Regions from separate parts of the Arthrobacter sp. alpha11c genome, predicted to be linked through region 3. Evidence: riboswitches for the same ligand, from Rfam matches in the RefSeq annotation. Region 3 holds a riboswitch; each other region holds the start of a gene.
The links. A riboswitch is a leader RNA that binds a small molecule or an ion and turns the genes downstream of it on or off. The one in region 3 is predicted to bind cyclic di-AMP.

Region 1: it holds a riboswitch for cyclic di-AMP, as region 3 does, so the genes downstream of both, ACTAQJ_RS11775 (C40 family peptidase) here and ACTAQJ_RS18460 (hypothetical protein) in region 3, are expected to answer to the same signal.
Region 2: it holds a riboswitch for cyclic di-AMP, as region 3 does, so the genes downstream of both, ACTAQJ_RS12750 (aggregation-promoting factor C-terminal-like domain-containing protein) here and ACTAQJ_RS18460 (hypothetical protein) in region 3, are expected to answer to the same signal.

Annotation. Positions count from the first base shown of each region.
Region 1 covers NZ_CP196747.1:2,600,986-2,607,527, reverse strand. The annotation lists gene serC (phosphoserine transaminase) at 1-284, opposite strand, end outside; gene ACTAQJ_RS11785 (iron-dependent transcriptional repressor DtxR) at 589-1,284, shown strand; cyclic di-AMP (ydaO/yuaA leader) riboswitch at 1,488-1,717, shown strand; gene ACTAQJ_RS11780 (M23 family metallopeptidase) at 1,724-2,554, shown strand; cyclic di-AMP (ydaO/yuaA leader) riboswitch at 2,700-2,863, shown strand; gene ACTAQJ_RS11775 (C40 family peptidase) at 2,868-3,596, shown strand; gene ACTAQJ_RS11770 (NlpC/P60 family protein) at 3,695-4,447, shown strand; gene ACTAQJ_RS11765 (HNH endonuclease) at 4,677-5,177, shown strand; gene ACTAQJ_RS11760 (DUF6457 domain-containing protein) at 5,353-6,123, shown strand; gene ACTAQJ_RS11755 (molybdopterin molybdotransferase MoeA) at 6,120-6,542, shown strand, end outside.
Region 2 covers NZ_CP196747.1:2,818,854-2,825,395, reverse strand. The annotation lists gene ACTAQJ_RS12755 (MerR family transcriptional regulator) at 1-507, opposite strand, end outside; gene ACTAQJ_RS12750 (aggregation-promoting factor C-terminal-like domain-containing protein) at 692-1,507, opposite strand; cyclic di-AMP (ydaO/yuaA leader) riboswitch at 1,513-1,670, opposite strand; gene ACTAQJ_RS12745 (sensor histidine kinase) at 1,805-3,298, opposite strand; gene ACTAQJ_RS12740 (response regulator transcription factor) at 3,302-4,042, opposite strand; gene ACTAQJ_RS12735 (winged helix-turn-helix domain-containing protein) at 4,710-5,576, shown strand; gene ACTAQJ_RS12730 (SixA phosphatase family protein) at 5,795-6,319, shown strand; gene ACTAQJ_RS12725 (LysR family transcriptional regulator) at 6,351-6,542, opposite strand, start outside.
Region 3 covers NZ_CP196747.1:3,966,806-3,973,347, forward strand. The annotation lists gene ald (alanine dehydrogenase) at 1-333, opposite strand, end outside; gene ACTAQJ_RS18450 (PucR family transcriptional regulator) at 543-1,757, shown strand; gene ACTAQJ_RS18455 (AEC family transporter) at 1,901-2,821, shown strand; gene ACTAQJ_RS18460 (hypothetical protein) at 3,048-4,376, opposite strand; cyclic di-AMP (ydaO/yuaA leader) riboswitch at 4,379-4,529, opposite strand; gene ACTAQJ_RS18465 (hypothetical protein) at 4,659-4,892, opposite strand; gene ACTAQJ_RS18470 (ATP-dependent DNA ligase) at 4,940-6,007, shown strand; gene ACTAQJ_RS18475 (DUF6480 family protein) at 6,132-6,407, opposite strand; gene ACTAQJ_RS18480 (alpha/beta fold hydrolase) at 6,538-6,542, opposite strand, start outside.

The DNA of each region.
Region 1 (6,542 bases), 1.4 Mb from region 3:
TTCTCAACCAGGCCAAAAGCCGCTACATCCCAGAAAGCAGTGGAACCGCCGACGCCGAGGACAACCTCGTAGCCCTCAGGTGCACGGAAGAACTGGCTGAGCCCTTCGCGGACCGAACCCACCAGGTTCTTGACCGGCGCCTGACGGTGTGACGTGCCAAGAATGGTGGTCGATGCGGCAGACAGGGCCTGGACCTGTTCCGGGCGGACCTTGGACGGTCCCGCGCCGAAGCGTCCGTCCTTGGGCAGCAGGTCGGCGGGAATAGTGATGCTGTTGTCGCTCACGTATGGCTCCAATGGGTATCGGTTAGAGAGGGGGAGGTGGGCAGGTGGCATCGGCTGCCCCTTCGACTCCCTCATTCTGCCTGACCGGACCCGCCGTCAGGAATCTGCGGTTGTCATAGTCCGCCACGTGGAATGCCGGACCACCACGGGCATCGCGGCGCGGGGAAAAATTATCCAGAGTAATTCCAAATAAGCTAGGCTGGGGTTGACGTTCCTGAGGTGTCGGTTGCACGCCGTCCACCTTGGCTGGGACGCGGTACGGTGGAGATTACGCAAGAAATGCGTTCGAGGAGAGCTGAGCTGGATGACGGATCTGATCGATACCACTGAGATGTATCTTCGGACCATTTTGGAGCTTGAAGAAGAGAACATCGTGGCTCTTCGCGCACGCATTGCGGAGCGTCTGCGGCACTCGGGTCCCACGGTTTCCCAGACCATTGGACGCATGGAACGCGATGGCCTGGTGATTGTGTCCAACGACCGCCACCTGGAGCTGACCGAAGCCGGGCGCAAGCGGGCCACCGAAGTCATGCGGAAGCACCGCCTTGCCGAGAGGCTCCTGGCCGACGTCATTGGTCTGGACTGGGCGTACGTTCATGACGAAGCATGTCGCTGGGAGCATGTCATGAGCGAACGGGTGGAACGCCGGCTCTATGAGTTGTTGGAGCACCCCACCGAGTCACCGTATGGCAACCCCATCCCGGGTTTGGAAGCGCTTGGCGGCCTCGCCAGCCAGCCCCTTGCCCGCTTGGACGTGAACCTGCTGCATGCGATGGACGGGTACGCTGCCGATTCACGCGTAGTGGTCAGCCGCCTTGCTGAACCCATCCAGGTTGAGCCCGAGCTCCTCACCCAGCTCGACGAAGGCGGAATTCGTCCTGGCGCAACTGTCTCCTTGGAACGGGTGGGGGAGTACATCTCCGTCCGCGTTCCCGGCATTGAAGGAGCGCTGGAGCTGCCTCCCGAGGTAGCTGCGCACGTCTTCGTCGCCGTCAGCTGACTCTGACTTTCCCTCTGACCGCGGGGAGTGTCAGATCTCACTTTGGGATGGTCGGCGCGCGTGTGACCTGCGGATTTCCGCGACTGATGATATGGGGGCCACCCACAACACGGTCGTTTGGAAAGATAACGAATTTATTACTGCGGGCTTTAATCACCTATAGTTATCTACTAGCGCCGATACCAAAGCGTTACCTGATCTGGAGCCGAGCTCTGCCAGCAGATCAGGTGTGTCATCAACTACTGGCAGAGGCGGGGGAACCACAAGCGGCTGCCTAAAGAAGCAGCCTTGGGGTGAAGTCCGCAGCAGAAGTGCCTACTAACGCAAGTCCTCCCGGGGATACCTGTGTGCCGTTTGCGCTTCGTGCGGACCGGGTCTTTGAACTCTCTGACCCGAATCCGACAGCTAACTTCGCAGGCTTTCCAGAGAGGAACAGAGTTTGACATCGCAGAACGTCAGGGGCCGCCGCCGCGCGTCCGGCCCCGCTGCTGAGCTACGGCCAGCCCGCGCCGCAATGGAGATCCGGCCACGCGACACCCCGCGTCAGGTGCGCCGCCGTAAGAGCCCGTTGCGCCAGGTAGCCGACTTCGCCGCAGCCAGTGGTGTCGGGCAGAAGGCCGGTGTCGCGCTTGCCGCCACCGGACTTGCCCTGACTGTAGGCCTGCCTGCCACAAGCCCCGTCATGGCCACGTCCGAGTCCGGACAGGCCGAGGCGGCCCTCTCCGTGCCCGGTGGCAGCCAACCGGAAGTTTCTGCAGCAGCCTCTGCCAAAATTGATTTCAGTCGTGCAGCAGTCGCTACCGCCGCTGATCCTGACGGCAAGCTCAAGCAGTTGCTGAGCGCCCAGTCAGCGGGGAGCATCCAGCGCGCCTCCTCACTTGGCACCTTGGGAAGTCCGCTGGACAAGCTGGTCACGGCATCACCGTTTGGCTACCGTGTCAGCCCCCTTACCGGCGGCACCGGTGACTTCCACCGTGGCCAGGACTTCGTGGCCCAGTGCGGAACCGCCGTTCACGCGGCGGCCGCAGGCAAGGTCACGTTCGCTGGGTGGCATGAGTACGGCGGAGGCAACCGCGTGGTGATTGATCACGGCAACGGCCTCGAGACCACGTATAACCACCTGTCGTCCTTCAACGTCAAAGTGGGACAGACTGTCAGCCGCGGCGATACGGTCGCGCTGAGTGGCACCACAGGAGCTTCTACGGGCTGCCACCTCCACTTCGAGGTCCAGGTAAACGGCGAGGTCGTAGATCCCATGGGCTGGCTCTGAGCCAGTTGATGGTTGCCTCTCGCATCCATGACACGCCCCGTGACCTGAATGTGACATTCACGAACATCTGTTGTACCGTCTAAAGCGCATCGGCTTTTTAGGGGGCCGATGCACTTGAGTGGATTGCCTAGCTCTGCCACCACTCGAGGTCCGTTCGCAAAAATCGTCTGGCAGGGGCGGGGGAACCAATTTTGGTCTTCGAGTCAGAAGACCTTGGGGTTAAGTCGCAAAAGCTTCCTTGAAGCCGCGCGGCCGGATGACTCCCATCCGAATCCGACAGCTCACCTCGCAGGCATTGGGAGAGGCTACCTTCGTGTCATCACGCACTACCCCTGCGCGCCATCGCGCCGAATTGGTTCGCACGAACCCGTTGAACACCCTTTCCAAGGCTGTCTCAACCAATGCAGGCACCGTAGGCCGCCAAGCCGCCGTTCTGGCCGCAGCCTCGGGGCTCGTTCTCAGCGTTGGACTCCCGGCCCAGGCCGCTGACACCGACGTTTCCAAGTCGGAATCCTCCAGCACCCAGCAGTTGGTCGCCACCGCAGTTGTTACCGCGGAGCCCACCGCAACCGTTTCCTTCGAGAGCCCCGTTGTGGCTACCAAGGAAGCTCCCAAGGTTCAGCGGGCCTCCCAGCGCACGGCAACCGAAGACCAAGCGAACGGCACCCTCGGTGCCCTGTCCTCCAAGGCCAAGGATGCCGCTTCAAGCGCGGCAGCCTCAGGACTTGCAGCAATTGCCTACACCGGCATCGGCCACCCCTACGTTTGGGGCGGCACTTCCCCCAACGGCTGGGACTGCTCCGGATTTACCCAGTGGGTTTACGCCCAGGCCGGCATCAGCATCCCCCGCGTCAATGCCTGGACGGTCATGACCCCCACCAGCACCCCTGCGCCTGGCGACCTCGTCGTGCAGAACGGCGGAGCCCACGTGGGCATCTACGTCGGTAACGGCATGATGATCAGCGCTTTGAACCCCAGCCAGGGCACGCTCCTGCACTCCGCGGCCTCCACCGGCACGTCCTCGTTCTACACCCTCCGCTAGAAAATCCCATTCGGGGTAAGCCAGCATGCCCCCCAAGTGCTGGCAGCCCATAACCCGCGTGCGACCCCACCGTGCGCGGATACGAAAAGAGAGTAATCATGACCAGTGCAAACAAGGTTGCACGGCATAGAGCTGAGGCCCCCAAGACCAGCTCACTTGCCGTCATTGCAAAGGCTGTCAGCGACAACGCCGGTGGCGTTGGCCGTCAGGCAGCAGTGATCGCAGCTGCGTCGGGCCTTGTCCTGACCAGCGGCGTTGCTGCAAATGCTGCGGACACCAACGTCCAGCGCGAATCTACGTCTGCGTCCACCCTTGACGTGCAGTCGGTTGCCCAGGCCACCATTGCTGCCGATTCCAGCGTTGCCATTTCCTACGAGCGCCCCGTGGTCAAGACTGTGGAAGCCCCCGCTCCCGTCGTCGAGAAGGCACCTGCCAAGGAAGCTCCGGCTGCCGGCGGCACCGCTACTTTGGCGGTCAACACTGATGCGTCCGCGGCCAAGGCGCCTGCTGCGTCCAGCGGCCTCGGTGCGGCTATCGCTGCAGCGGCCTACGCTCAGCTCGGCGTCACGCAGGACTGCACCATGCTGGTGACCAACTCGCTGGCCGCCGTCGGTATTCACTTCCACGATTGGCCGGCCGGCTACCTCTCCCTCGGCCGCACGGTCAGTGCAGCTGAAGCCCAGCCTGGCGATCTCGCTTACTATGCCAACGGTGGCTACGGCGGAATGGCACACATCGCTGTTTACGTCGGCAACGGCATGGCAGTCCACGGTGGATGGAACGGATCCACCACGGCACTGTTCAGCGTGAACGTTGGCTCCGGCCCCGTTTTCATCCGCGTCAACGGCTGATCAAATACTCCACGGAACACCCCGCAGGCTCAGGCCGGCGGGGTGTTCCGCTTTAACCACGGGGTGTCCCGCACATGAACTTTCGCCAACACCGCAGGTGAAACGGCGGAAAAATTCGTTGATATGGCATATAAGTGCTTACCCTTGTGTTGTCGATCCACAGCCCGTACAAGCAGAGGGCAGCCGGCCCTCGTGCCCCTGACGGGTGCGGCCGTGAAGAGGTACGTGCATGCGCACACTCGTTCTGAATGCTGGATATGAACCGCTGGCGGTAGTAACCTTCCGCCGGGCGCTGGTCCTTGTGCTGACTGGAAAAGCTAGCGTGGTGGCCGAAGACGACGAGCCTGTCGTCGGGCCACAGGAGGTTCTCGGAAGACCATCCGTGATTCTTCTCAATCGCTACATCCGGCCCCGGTACAACAGGATCACTGCCGTGAGCCGCCGCGGGGTACTCCGCCGCGACGGCCATCGCTGCGCCTATTGCGGGAAAACAGCCCACACCATAGACCACGTCCACCCCAAATCCAGGGGCGGCGCGGATTCCTGGGAAAACCTGGTTGCGGCGTGCTTGAAATGCAACAACGCCAAGAGTGACCACACGCTCGCTGAGATGGGTTGGAAACTTCGTTTCAAACCTGGCGTGCCCACAGGAACCATGTGGCAGATCAAAGAACTCGAGAAACCTGCGCCGGACTGGGACCCGTTCCTGTTGCCGGAATCCGCCGCCTGATCGATTTCTGTTGCGCTCCAGCCGTCCGGGTAATCTGGGCGGATGGAGTTCAACGCTGTGATTCTGGCGGGTGGCAGGGCCACCCGTCTCGGTGGCGTGCCCAAGCCCGGATTAAACGTTCGACGGCGCCAGCCTCCTTTCGCATGCCCTGCAGGCGGCACGGGGTGCTTCCGCTGTGGTGGTGGTTGGTCCTGACACCTCTGGTATCGGCGGCGTCCTGCCTGATGGAGTTCTTAGCGCCCGGGAGGAGCCGGCCTTTGCTGGCCCTGCCGCCGCGATTGCTGCTGGTCTGGCGGCTTTTCACCATAATGGAGGGCCAGCGCCGTGGACGCTGGTCCTTGCATGCGACATGCCGCACGCCTCCAGGGGCATTGCACCCCTCTGGGAAGGATTGCGTGCGCATCCTGAAGTGGAAGGTGCCATGGCCGTCTCAGCCGACGGCCGGCAACAGCCCCTTCTGGGGGTCTACAGCACCACCGCTTTGGAAAGGGAAGTTGCTGCCGCTTCTGCAACTTCGGGGTTAACGAACTCTTCAGTGTTCCGGCTGCTTGCTAGGCTGAACCTGCTGGCCGTTACTGTTCCCGATGGGTCTACCGATGACGTGGACACGTGGGAGGACGCTGCGGCCCTGGGCATACACAACGAGCAGGAGGCGGACATGAAGAGCCAGGAAGAGACGCTCGAGGATTGGTGCCGCACACTGTTGCAGGCGTTTGAGCTTGAGGGCGTTGAAGTGGACATCAATGAAGTCCTCTCGGTGGCAGGAGTCGCCGCCCACTCCGTGGTTCGGCCTGCGGCGCCCCTGACTACGTTCATCGCCGGTTACGCTGCCGGTATGGCCAGGGGGATCGGACAAGCGGCGGACGACACCGCCATGAGCGCTGCCCTTGACCTGGCCCGCCAGGTTGCCAAGCAATACCTGGAGCCCGGGACTGAGGCGGAATGACCGAGGCCCCCGGACAGGGCCACCACCACGCGGCACACACATGGCATGAGGCCCGGCAACGTGCCTTTGAGGTCGCTGCTCCCATCCCGCCAAGCCCGGTGCCACTGAAGGCCGCCTTGGGAAGGAAGCTTGCCTCGGATGCAGTGGCCATTCAGGACATGCCGCACTATGCGTCCTCCGCCATGGACGGCTGGGCCGTCAACGGAACAGGCCCATGGATTCTTGTTGAGTTCGGCCACAGACTTGCTCCCCACCAGGCCAGTCCCATCGTCACCGGAGGACTCATTCCGCCAGGCGCCAAGGCCGTTCTGCGCAGCGAAAGTGGCGTTATCACCACGGACGACGACGGTCTGCCAATCCTTGCGCTTGGCGGGGCCGCGAAGCCGGGGGAGCCACGCAATGGCCAGCACATCCGCAAG
Region 2 (6,542 bases), 1.1 Mb from region 3:
CTGCTGCTTGGCGGCTTCGACTTTTTCTGCGCCGAGTTCTTCCCGCTTGTCCGCGAGTTGCTGGCGTTGTTCGGCTGTGAAGTTGTTTTCGAGCACGGTAATCATCTCCAACGTTGACATGAATTGTTCAGGGGTGGGCATGGCGCGTCCGTCCATGCGTGACAACAGCTCGCCCAAACGGTTTTGGAGCGCTTGGAGTTGCCGGGCGTGCTCCTGCACATGGACCAGCTGCTGTTGGAGGAGGCCTCGAAGGGACTCCAGATCATCCTCCGGGGTTTGCAGCGCTTTGCCGATGGCCGCGAGCGGAAGGCCCAGCATCTGAAGCGATCTGATCCGGTATAGCCGGCGAAGGTCGCCCTCCGAATACCGGCGATGACCGGACGCTGTCCTTTGGCTTGCGGACAGCAGCCCGATCTCGTCGTAGTGGTGGAGCGTCCGCACGCTGACGCCACACGCTGTGGCCAGCTCACCGATGCTCCACGGTCCGGATCCTCTTGTTCCCGTCATGAGCACAACGCTAAGTCCTGACGTAACGTCAGGTGCAAGTCGTCGTCACCTGAACGCGAAAACCGCCCCGGTTCCCGCCGTTAGCTGCAGTAATCACTGCTGCGACGGCGGAAAACGGGGCGGTAATCAGGCCCTGCACGTTTGAGCCCGCTGGGGTGGGCTCAAACCTGCCTATTGAGTTGGCTTAGTACCAGTTGTTGGCCAGGTGGAAGGCGAGGGCTGCCGAGGGGGAGCCGTAGCGTTCCTTGATGTAGTTCAGGCCCCACTTGATCTGGGTCTGGTAGTTGGTCTCCCAGTCAGCGCCGGCAGTTGCCATCTTGGAAGCCGGCAGGGACTGCACGATTCCGTAGGCACCACTGGACGCGTTGGTCGCCGTGGTCCGCCAGTTGGATTCCTTCTCCCACAGGGTGTTCAAGGCAGTCATTTCGCCCGGACCCCAGCCGTAGTTGGCGAGGATGCTGGCGGCGTATGCCTTGGCAGCAGCGGGATCGTCCACGGCCTTGGGAGCTGCGGCAGCGGCCGCGGCTGCAGCGGCGGCGGCATCGGCAGCCTGCTTGGCGGCTGCATCAGCGGCAGCCTTCTCGGCGGCGGCCTGTGCGGCAGCAGCCTGGTCGGCGGCGGCTTTCTCGGCCGCAGCCTTCTCGGCAGCAGCTGCTTGTGCGGCGGCAGCTTGGTCTGCGGCAGCCCTGTCGGCTGCGCCCTTCTTGGCAGCGGCATCCAAAGAAGCAGAAATTTCCGCTGATTTGTTGCTGATCTGGGCGGTAGCCTGCGTCTCGGACGCCTGGCTCGTTTCGGGGAGATTGAATGCGGCGTTTGCGGCCTGGCCGAGCGATGCGACGCCCAATGCTGCGGCAACGACTCCTGCAACAACGGACATTCGTTGCCCGGTCTTGCCGCGGCGTGCAGCGTTCTTCAGAACGGTTTGCGACTTCGTCAGGGGAGCATTGTGTTCGTCACGGTGACGCGCGGAAGGGCGCGTCTGATCGTTGAATTCAGACATGTGTGATTACCTCTCAGCGCCTGCGGAGTTAGCTGTCGGGTTCGGATGAGGTCATCCGGCCGCGCGCGTAGCTGCGGCTTCACCCCAAGGGCAAGGAAAGTACTGTGCCCGGAGACTCTGGGTCCCCCGTCTCTGCCTCGAATGAGAACGGAACTCCGGGAAGTGGCAGAGCTCGGCGCATCCCGGGTGTGGGCCAGTTAGGGGCGACCCACCCTTTCGAAGGTACAGGAGGTTTCGGCTTAAGTCACATTTGGGTAACAGAGATCACGTTCACGGCGCGTCATGTTGCCTGATTCGTTATATGCGTTCGTTCGAAGCTGTGGGGAAGCGAAGAGCGAATTCCGTGCGTCCCGGCTGGGACGTTACTTCCACACTTCCGCCATGCGCCTGGACGATGGATTCGACGATTGACAAGCCCAATCCGGAGGTTCCTTCCGAGCCTGATCTCGCCGCGTCAGCCCGGGCAAAACGCGAGAAAATACGGCCTTGGAACCCAAGAGGAATACCAGGCCCGTTGTCAGTGACCGTGACCACCGCGCTACCGTCCGCGGAAAGCGTGACGCCTGTGACCACCGTGGTACCTGGATCGGTGTGCTTGCGGGCGTTGGAGAGCAGATTGGCCAACACCTGATGCAGCTGGGTTGCGTCCCCGCGCACCGTAATGGGCTCGTCAGGGAGTTGGAGCTTCCAGATGTGGTCCGGTGCCATCACCTTTTCGTCGCTGACGGTCTCGATCACCAGCTGCGTCAGGTCCACATCCGTGACCTTCAGCGGCTGGCCTTCGTCCAGGCGAGCCAGCAGCAACAGGTCCTCCACAAGCGTGGTCATGCGTTCAGACTGGCTCTGGACCCGTGCCAGCGACTTCCTGCCGTCATCCGTGAAGTTCTCCGTCATACGAAGCAGCTCGGTGTATCCGCGGATGGCGGTCAGCGGCGTCCGGAGTTCGTGGGAGGCATCGGCAACAAACTGCCGGACCTTGGTTTCGCTCTCCTGACGGGCTTCCAGGGCCCTGGAAACGTTGTTGAGCATTTGGTTTAAAGCGTGGCCAACGCTGCCCACTTCAGTTCCAGGATGGGAGGCCGACGGCGGTACGCGCACCGCGAGTGCCACCTCACCGGCGTCGAGGGGAAGGCGCGATACTTTGGTTGCAACCTCCGAGAGTTGCTCCAGCGGGCGCATGGTCCGGCGGATGATGACGGTACCGGCGAGGCCGATCAGCACCAGGCCGCCCAGGGAAACAAACACCATGGTCCAAACCAGCGACGCCTCGGCGTTTTGCTTGTCAGCCAACGGCAAGCCCGTCACAATGACGTCGCCGTAGGTGGTCTCAACAGCCACCAGCCGGTAGTCGCCGTTGGACAATGAACGGTCCACAGGCCGGTTGTCGCGGGGGAGTGAGAGCAGGACCTGCTTGTCTTCTGCCGAGAGTGCGACCCGGCGACCGTTTGCGTTTAGCAGGCCCGAGTTAATAACGCTGGAACCATCGATCCTCGCGTTGAGGGTCCCCGCGCCTTGGCCGCGGGCCTCCAGCGGATCCGGCCGACCGCTTGAGGGAAAGTTCGACGGCGGCCTGCCGAAGTCGTTCGCGCGGCTTGACGCCTGCTCCAACTGCTTGTCGAGCTGCTTGTTGAAGTACATGTCCATGGAGGCGTAGCTAACCACTCCAACTGCGCCACAAATGGCAACCAACAACGCCATCGCCACCAGGACCAACCGCGTGCGCAGATGCCAGGTGGAGGGATTGAGCCAGTTCCGCTGGGTCTTGCGGGTTGCTCCTGAAGGGGTGGACAAGATTCAGTCCGCAGGCTTGATGACGTAGCCGGCGCCACGGATGGTGTGGATCATTGGCGGGTGGTTGGCTTCGATTTTCTTGCGCAGGTAGGAAATGTACAGTTCCACGATGTTGGCCTGTCCGCCGAAGTCATAGTCCCAGACGCGGTCCAGGATCTGTGCCTTGCTGACTACGCGCTTGGGGTTTTCCATGAGGTAACGAAGCAGCTCAAACTGCGTTGCCGTGAGCTGGATGTCCTCGCCGGCGCGCGAAACTTCCCGCGTGTCTACGTTGAGCGTGAGATCGCCGACCACCAATTCCGCCGTGTCCATGGCGGCAACGCCTGAACGTTGGACAAGCCTGTGCAGGCGCAGGAGGACCTCCTCCATGCTGAAGGGCTTGGTGACGTAGTCGTCCCCGCCGGCGGCAAGGCCTACGATGCGGTCCTGGACAGCGTCCTTGGCCGTGAGGAACAGCGCGGGCACTTCCGGCGCGAAGGTACGGATCCGGTTGAGGACCTCGACGCCGTCGAATCCTGGAAGCATCACATCCAGCACCAGCACGTCAGGGCGGAAGTCCTTGGCAAGCTTCACGGCTTCTGGTCCGTCGGCTGCTACCGCGACGGACCAGCCTGCCATGCGAAGGCCCATGCTCATGAGCTCGGAGAGGCTGGGTTCGTCGTCCACCACCAAAGCGCGGATAGGGGAGCCGTCCGGGTGGGAAAGCTGGGGAAGGTTGTTCGTCATGGAGTGCGGGGATGCCATGTGACAACTCTCCATTCTGCTGGTTTGCCGAAGCTTTGCCGGTCCTGTGAGGACGCTGTGAGGTCAACACTAGCCACGTGGGAGTTCGGTGGCAGGTGTCGCAGGAGTGTGGCGTCCATACTGGTCGGTTCTACGGCGTGTAGCAGATTTTGAGGGAAAAATTCGAGCTTGGAGTGGCTTGCGATTGGACAGCAAGTGTTTCAGATCTTGAGATTCCGTCCTTTTGCGCCTGATGGGAATCGGGAAGGGCATCATGCACTATCTGCCGAAGAAAATTCACCATAAGCCGAATATTTCTCATCGCGACCGAATGAAATGACGTTCATTTTCCATGGTGAAAGAATTGTGATCTGCAGCACAATAGACCCTCTTGTCTCAAAATGTGGACGGTTTGGCGGTTTGTTACTTGCGTGTTGCCATTGTTACGTTGCACACTTCCAATGTGAACAAGAACTCAACAGCACCTGCAGCCGCAGCAATCTGGTCCAGCACACCCGCTGGCGACGAGACCCGCTGTTGTCGAATGCAAGCCTAACTTTCCACCCCAAAGAAGTTTCAGGCATTCGCCCCCTAGCCCAGCGTTGGGCGCCCTTCCCCAAACTCATTGCGGGGACAACCAGCATTCGAAGCCGCGATGACGGCTATTCACTTTTGAGGTAATCACTCCATGTCAGTTGCATCCGGTTACGTCCACATCTCCGTCCGAAACGCCAACAAGGCCGCTTCAAACGCAGGGCTCCGCCCCGGCTTCGGCAACCGCCCCGGGTACGCCCCCGCCACCCAAGGCAACACCCAGCAGGCTCCCGGCTACGTGCCCCAGGGCTACAACCCCAACTCCTATGGCCAGTTGCGGGCAGTTCCCACCAACGAGCCAGCACCCATGACGGCGCCTACCCCCGTCATTGCGCAGTCTGACCGCCTCCGCCCGGTCGCCAACGACAACGTGGCCCGCGGTTTCGTGCTCTACATGGGCATTGACGAAGAGACAGCAGCAGCGGCCGGCACCTCCATTGCCAAGCTCGCCCAGGAAATCCGGGCGTACGCCCAGTCCCTGGTTACCGGCGCTGAGAGCTACGCTGCAGTCGCCGTAGCGCCGGCCGGGGCACCCGGGTCCGCACTCGACGTCGTACGTTCAACTTTCGGTGACCCCACGGTCGCCGCCCGCCAGCGCACCGAGGCTGCCCGCCCGGCACCGCAGCAGGAAGCCCGCCCCTCCGGCGTGCTGATCGACCTCGCCCGCCGCGAAGTCCACCTCGACGGCGAGTCCCTGAACCTGACGTTCAAGGAGTTTGAGCTCCTCAACTACCTCGTCGAAAACGGCACCCGCACAGTGGGCCGCGACGAACTGCTTGAGGGCCTGTGGCGCAACGCCGAAGAAGTGCCCAACGAGCGCACCATCGACGTCCACATCCGCCGCCTCCGCTCCAAGCTGGGTCGCCTCGCCAACACGGTCCGCACCGTACGTGGCCAGGGCTACCGTTTCTACGAGCACCCCGAAGTTATCGTTTGGGCTGCTCCGGAATACTCGATCTAAGTAGCACCGCAAGGGCGCCCGTCTCCGGCCAGGAGGCGGGCGCTTTCGCTCTCTCGGGACGATCCCTTTGCGCCTGCGCTCGTGCCTCACGCAACAACGGCGCTTTCGGGATGCCCCGCTGCGCTACAGCGCCCGCACCATGCCCGGGCTTCCCTCTAGTGCTCCCGTGAGTATTGGCCTCCGCGGCGGATGGGGGTTTGCGGCTATAGGGTTGGTTCATGAGTGACCATCACATCAGGCGCCTGGTGATTATGCGGCATGCCAAAGCGGATTGGCCCATGGGGGTGCCGGACCATGAGCGTCCCTTGGAGGAACGCGGACATCGTGAGGCTCCGTTGGCTGGGAGATGGTTGCTCAAGCATGGGGTAGTTCCCGACTTCATTCTGTGCTCGTCTGCGGTGAGAACCCGCCAAACCTGCACGTGGGTGTGCGATGAGCTGGGAGACAAAGCCCCGACGCCCAAGCTTGAGGACGGCCTGTACGCCGCTTCAGCGAACCGGATGTTGACCGTGATCAACCACGTCCCGGACACCGTCACCACCTTGATGGTGATCTCGCACATGCCCGGCGTCCAGGACCTGGCCATGCATCTTGCTTCGCGCGACTCGGACCATGACGCTTACATGGATGCTGCCACGCGGTACCCAACCAGTGCTCTGACGGTCCTGGAGACTGAAAAGTCATGGGCGGAGCTGGATGGGCAGGACGCCCGTCTGACGCACTTCAAGGTGCCACGCAAGTAGCAACGCCCAAGGTTAGCCCCGGAAGGATGGCTCAGCCCCGTACGGGTAGCTCGTGCTCTGCTGCCACCTCGCGCAGCAACCGGACGGCATACCGGATATTGGGGCTCGCGGTCATGGTCTTTCGATACACGATTCCCACCGCCCGCTGCTGAATGGGGTTGACGACCGGCACGGCAATCACACCAGATGGCAGGGGTGGCCTGCCCAGCCGAGGCACAAGCGC
Region 3 (6,542 bases):
GCCGGAGTTGATGAGCTCGGCGGTGAGTTCGGGCTCGGCGGCGAGGTGGAGGTAGGTGAAGAGGATGAGGCCCTTGCGGAAGCGGTGGTACTCGGCCTTGATGGGTTCCTTGACCTTCATGACCATGTCGGCCCGGCCCCAGACGTCATCGGCGTCGGCAACGATTTCGGCGCCTGCGATCGAGTATTCCTCGTCCGTGATGCCAGAACCCAGGCCCGCACCCCGCTCAACCAGAACGGTGTGTCCGTGAGTGCGGAACTCGTGGACACCTGCGGCCGTGATGGCTACGCGGAACTCGTTGTTCTTGATTTCTTTGGGGACGCCGATGATCATTTGCTGGCTCCATCGTTAGCGGCTTTTTGCGGCCGGATATTTGCTGCGGGCTGTGATTCCAGAATAAATCCGGCTGTGAGGCAGGCGACATGATCCTCCGGGACAGCGGAAGCGAAAACCCTGTAAATTCAAGGATCTTCTTCAAACCAGCTCGACATTTGTCGAGTGCTGGAGCGTCAGGTGTCGCCTGCTGTTGGTACGCTTTCTGGATGCAGCAGGATGTCGAGGAGATCGTTGAACGCGTGGCGCTCAAGCTTGGCAGGGGGCTGTCCCTGGAGGACCTCGACGGCGTCCTCCTCGCCTACAGTTCCAACCAATCCCACGCCGACCGCGTCCGGGTGAACTTCCTCCTGAGCAAACGCGTGCCCAGCGATGTCAGTGCTTGGCAGCTGTCCCACGGCATCTCGACGGCGGTGCGCCCAGTTGTTGTTCCGGCGAACGACGAGCTAGGCATGCTCGGCCGCGTTTGCGTCCCGCTGCTGGTGCGCGGTTTTCGGGTGGGCTACTTGTGGGTGCAACAGGATCTTGAGGAGCAAACCGCGACGGCGATACTCGCCGAATTGCCCGGCGTGCGTGACGAACTGGATCTGTTGGCTGGTTTGTTGCTCGATTCCAACACAGCCGAATCAGAGTTCCGAAGGAGGCGGGAGCAGGAGTTCCTGGCCGCCTGTGCCGGCGAGTCGAACGCCGTGGCAGCGGTGGCCGGTTGGAAGGAGATCCAGGGCCGCGGTCCGTGGCAACTGGTGACCATCCTGGACGCGGATGGTGGCGGAACCGACGTCGACCCCATTGCCGCAACGCTAACCCACCGGACAGCAGCGTTGCAGTCCACTATTGGTGTCAACGCCGCGTTATTCAGCGCCGGGACGGAGACGCATTCCGTTGTCCTGTTCCGGGAATCCGGTGGCCGGGCGGATCACGCCCAGGTCCTGGTGCACTATCAATTGGAGCTCGCCAAGCGGGCGGGCCGCACGGTGGACCGGGTGATCCTGGGCATCAGTGAGCCGTTGCAGGTCATCCGGCAATTGGCAGGCGCGTACAGGCAATCGAAGGTTGCAGCGCAGGCCGCAGCCGTTGATCCGCCCCTCGGGGAACTGGTGGAGAGCCGGGCGGTTGGCGTTTATCAACTCTTCGATCGTCTTCAGGCGCCGGGCGGTTGGGACGATACGGGCTCCGTTCATTTCCGGACTTTGGAGGACCAGGATAAGAACGGCGAACTCCTGCCCGTGCTGGAACTGCTCTATGACAACGACAGCTCAGTGCAGGATGTGGCAGCGAAACTTCACCTGCACAGGAGCAGCATCTACAACCGCCTCGGCCGGATCCGCCAACTCATCGGAGCTGATCCGTTGAGCGGTGGCATCCGGCTTGAGCTGCATGCTGCACTGAAGGCCCAGCGGTGGGCCTCGCGGCCCCGGATTTAGCGCGTGCCGTGCCGGTGAGTTGCGCGGGCTATGGAACGCCTGTTGTGGAACGCCTGTTGTGGAACGGGGACGCCTGAAGTGGACAGTCCTTCAGGCGTCCCCTACGCTGAGAAAGCGGTTTCTCAACAATTTTTAGGAGCAAGGTGGGCGGCGTTGTCTCGGGAATCCTCATCGTCGCTTCGGTCATCGCGGTGGGTTATTTCGCCACCCGCTACAAAGTGTTGGCTCCTGATGTCCAAGGCGCACTGACTCGAACGGCGTTCTACATCACCAATCCTGCGCTGCTCTTCACGGTGGTAGGTGAAAGCGATATCCGTGCAGCACTCGGGGTCGACGCCCCTCTTGCGCTCCTGTCAGCAGCCGTCATAGGCCTTCTCTATTGTTTGCTGAGCTTCGTGTTCTTCCGGCGGCCGGTGGCGGAAACGGCGGTTGGTGCCATGGCCAGCAGTTATGCCAACGCGAACAACATTGGCATTCCTGTCTCGTTGTATGCAGTGGGCACGGCGCAGCACGTTGCTCCGGTCCTTCTGGTTCAACTCCTGATCATGGCGCCCTTCTACCTCAGCGTCCTGGGCGTGGCAGGTGGTTCAAAAATCTCCTGGAAACGGATGCTGTTGCAGCCCTTCTCCAATCCCATGATTATCGCCTCGGGGCTGGGGGCGGTGATGGCTCTGACGGGGTGGGATGCGCCGGAGCTCGTCCAGAAACCCATTGACATGCTGGCCGGCGCTGCCGTCCCCATGGTTCTGCTGGCTTTTGGCATGTCGCTGGCAGGCAAGGCGCCCCTCCAAAAAGGCGATGGCCGCGTGGAGACAGTAGTGGCAACCACTCTGAAGGTGGCTGGCATGCCCGTGGTGGTCTGGGTGTTGGGGCGCTTTGTGTTCGGGTTGGAGGGTCAGCACCTCTTGGCCAGCGTCATCCTGGCCGCACTTCCAACCGCCCAGAATGTCTTCCTTTTCGCTTCTCCCTACGGACGCGGAATGACAATGGCCAGGGACGTCATCCTCTGCACAACCGTGCTTTGCATAGTGGCGTTGGTTGTGGTGGCGTGGCTGCTTGGCTAGAAGCGATCCATACCAGGGACAAGCGGCGCACGGAACAAGATGAGGCAGGCACCTGGGTGCCTGCCTCATCTCGTTGCAGTGATTTCTTGTTGCCGTGATTCCTAGGCCCGACGCAACCGTTGGCAGCTCCAACGGCCCATCCGATGACGGAAGGTGGCAGTGCGGCTGCTGCTGCAGTACCGGCCGTGCCATCCGACGTGCTTGCTGGTCCTGGGAAGTTGCGTGCTCACTTCAAAATCCCCGTCGCGCCGTCGAGTATGCCGTCCAGGTCCAGTGCTGAACCACTGGACGGCGTGGTGCTGGGGCTCCCGGTCGGCTTTGGCTTTGGCGCCGGAGTCTGTGTTGGAGTAGGCGCCGGAGTGACGGTGGGCGTCGGCGTCGTCGTGGCAGGTGGGGTGGTAACCGTGTCCGACGGAACCGGGCTCGGGGCCGGCTGGGTTGGGACAGGAGTTGTCACGCCCGGCACAGGAACAACAGCGGACGGGACTGCCGAAGGGACCCAAACAGGATCCGCGAGTGAAACTTGCGGAGTAGGAATGGACGACGCCGATCCCTGAGCGGGTGCCTCTTCTGACGACTGCGTTGCAACAGTTGCCGGCTGTCCGGCCTCGCTGCTGGCCGACGAAGCAGAGGTACTGGAGTAGGACGAGCTGGGCGCAGGGGCGGCCGAAGTTGACTGCCTGCTGTCGCCACCTGTCTTTGCGTCACTGGCTTCCTGGGCCGGTGCTTCCTTCCCGAAGAAGGGAAGCTCGAAGGCCTGGCTCATGGTGCCAACGGTCAATACCAAGCCCAATGCTCCAGCGACAACTGCCATGCGCTGGCCCATTGTCTTGACCGAGGCGGCCTTGGTGAGGACGGCGTGTGGTTCGTGGCTGAAGGACGACGCTCCGAAAGCAGGGGCGACGCTTGCCGAGGACTGGACAGCCGTTGTCGCGGAAGGGGCTGTTCCGCTCTCGGATTCTTGGGCGCGAAGGGCTTTCCGGCTTGCGAGACCAGCGGCGGCGGTCGCGGCTGCGGCGAGCTGGGCAGGGCTCTTCGCCGGAACGATCGGAATGGCAGCGGTAGCGGGGTCCGGTTCGTGCGCGGCGGGGGTGGGTGCAGCGGCGGGCGTGGGCGCCTGAACGATCGGGATAGCAGCGGTGGCAGGCTCGGGATCCGTAGCCGGTTCGGGAGCGACCGGTTCGCGCGCCGGAACAGCTGGAATCGCAGCAGTCGCCGGCTCCAGGGGAGCAGAAACTACCGCAGCAGAATCCGCCGCAGCAGAGTCCGCCGGTGCTGTTTCTGCTGGAGCAGTTTTAGCCGGAGCTGACTCAGCAGAAATAACTGCCTGCGCTGCCCGTTCACGCTCTGCCGCGCGAGCGGCCGCGCGCGTGGTGGGTGCCGCAGGGGCGGGAGCAGGAGCGGTGGTGGGTTCCGGCGTCGTGCCTATTAAACCCGCTTCTGCTTCTGGCGTGCTGGTGGAGGATCCGCTGGGTTGGGCCCGACGGCGTCCGGTTGGCTGGGTACGCTCGCGCGCTATTTGGGCGCGGCGCGGCTGATCCATGGTTGGGGACATGGTGGTTGCCTCTCAACGCCTGCGAGGTTAGCTGTCGGGTTCGGACGAGGCCGTCCGGCCGCGCAAGGCGGCTTCACCCCAAGGGCCTATGAAAAATCAGGCCCGGGAACTCTGGGTCCCCCGTCTCTGCCGCGAGTCTGGCGGATTCCGGTTTGCGGCAGAGCTCGGCGTCAACCCGGAAGCGGCCCAGCGGAGATACGGGTCGCTCTTAGACCGTACATGAGCGCCATAGTAAAGTCACATTAATGTAACGGGCGGGACGCCTTCCAGCGCGAAGGTGCGTTAGGACTTAGGCTCCGGGGCCGGAGCCGGGGCTGGCAGCTCGTGCTGGATCCTTTGGACTTGGTGTGCGTAATGGGTCTCGGGTCGGAAAATTTCGTCCGCCACACCCAGCATCCCACCCGTGGCGCCGCGCCGGGCTTTCCCCTTGCTGTTCTGGCGGGAGACCCAGAACCAAAGGGCCGCAATGAGGGCAGGTGCTGCCAGTACTGCCACTAGAACGGCCAAGATATCCATGGCCCAAGACTAGCTTCCGCCGCGAGCGGCAGGTAGAACATAGTCGTATGGACCTCCCAGTGATGCCGCCCATTTCGCCCATGCTTGCCAAGTCCGTTCCTTCGATCCCTGATGTAGGCCATTTTGAGCCAAAGTGGGACGGGTTCAGGACCATCGTTTTCAAAGACGGGGATGAGATCATCCTGGGCAGCCGCAACGAACGTCCCATGACTCGGTATTTCCCTGAACTGGTGGAAGCGCTGAAGAAGAACCTCCCGGACAAATGCGTGATCGACGGCGAAATCGTCCTCATAGCTGACAACAGGCTCGACTTCGAGGGCCTTCAGCAGCGCATCCATCCTGCCGATAGCCGTGTGCGGATGCTTGCCGAGAGCACCCCGTCCTCCTTCATCGGATTCGACATCCTCGCGCTGGGAGACGAGAACCTCATGGACAAGCCGTTTTCCGAGCGTCGGGCCACCTTGGAGAAGGCACTGGCCAAGGCTGAGGCGCCCGTCTACGTAACGCCGGCGGTGACCGAACTCGATCAAGCACAGGAGTGGTTCGTGCAGCTGGAAGGTGCTGGGCTCGACGGTATACTTTCCAAACCGCTGGAGGGGACGTACCAGCCGAATAAGCGCGTCATGTTCAAAACCAAGCACGAACGGACCGCGGACTGCGTGGTGGCTGGATTCCGCTGGCACAAGACGGGAAAGGTTGTCGGGTCGATGCTGCTTGGGCTGTATAACGACGCCGGTCAGCTGCAGCACGTGGGGGTGGTGGCGTCATTTCCCATGGCCAAGCGCGAAAGCCTGGTGGCCGAACTTGAGCCGTACCAGACGGAATTCAGCGAACATCCTTGGGGCCAGTGGGCCGATCAAGGAGATGCGGCAGCAACGGGTTCCCGAATGCCGGGTGCGCAGAGCCGGTGGAGCGCAGGCAAGGACTTCTCCTTTGTTCCCCTCCGGCCCGAGCTCGTCATCGAGGTTGCCTACGACTACATGGAAGGCGACCGGTTCCGGCACACCACCCAGTTTCGTCGGTGGCGGCCGGACCGGACTCCGGAGAGCTGCACCTACTCGCAACTGGACGAACCCGCTGATTACGACCTCGGGGAGATCCTGAGGCTGCCGTAGCCTTGGTTGCTCCTCAGGTGTGGTTCTACGTTGTTGAGCCGCTGTTACGTTGTTGGACCGCTAATACGTTGTTGGACCGCTAATACGTTGTTGCCCAACAACGTATTAGCGGTTTGGCGACGAGCTACTCTTCGTGCCCCTGGTCGCTGCTCATGCTGCCCTCCGCCGGTGGGGTTTCGCCCGGAGGTACGCCGCCCCCAGGCTCGAGTCCCGTGACGTTGCCGTCCAGGGGATCAGGGTTGGCGGACGCTGCAGGATCGTCGTCTTCGTCCTGGCGCATGTCTGGATCGGTGTGGACATCATCCGGGTCGCCAGCGGTGTCGCCCACCGTGTCGTCTGGCTCGGCTGCGCCAGAGGCGCCGAAGGTCCGGGGATCGTCCTCAGGGTCATAGCTGGTCATGGTCGCCCTTCCTAAGCAAACTTACTATTGTGCTTGCCCGGCCAGCCTAGTCTCCAGATCGTAAACCCAACAAGGGGCACCCACGCCGGGGCCCGCCGTCGTGCATTAGTGCCTAACTCTGGCGGGACGCCTAAC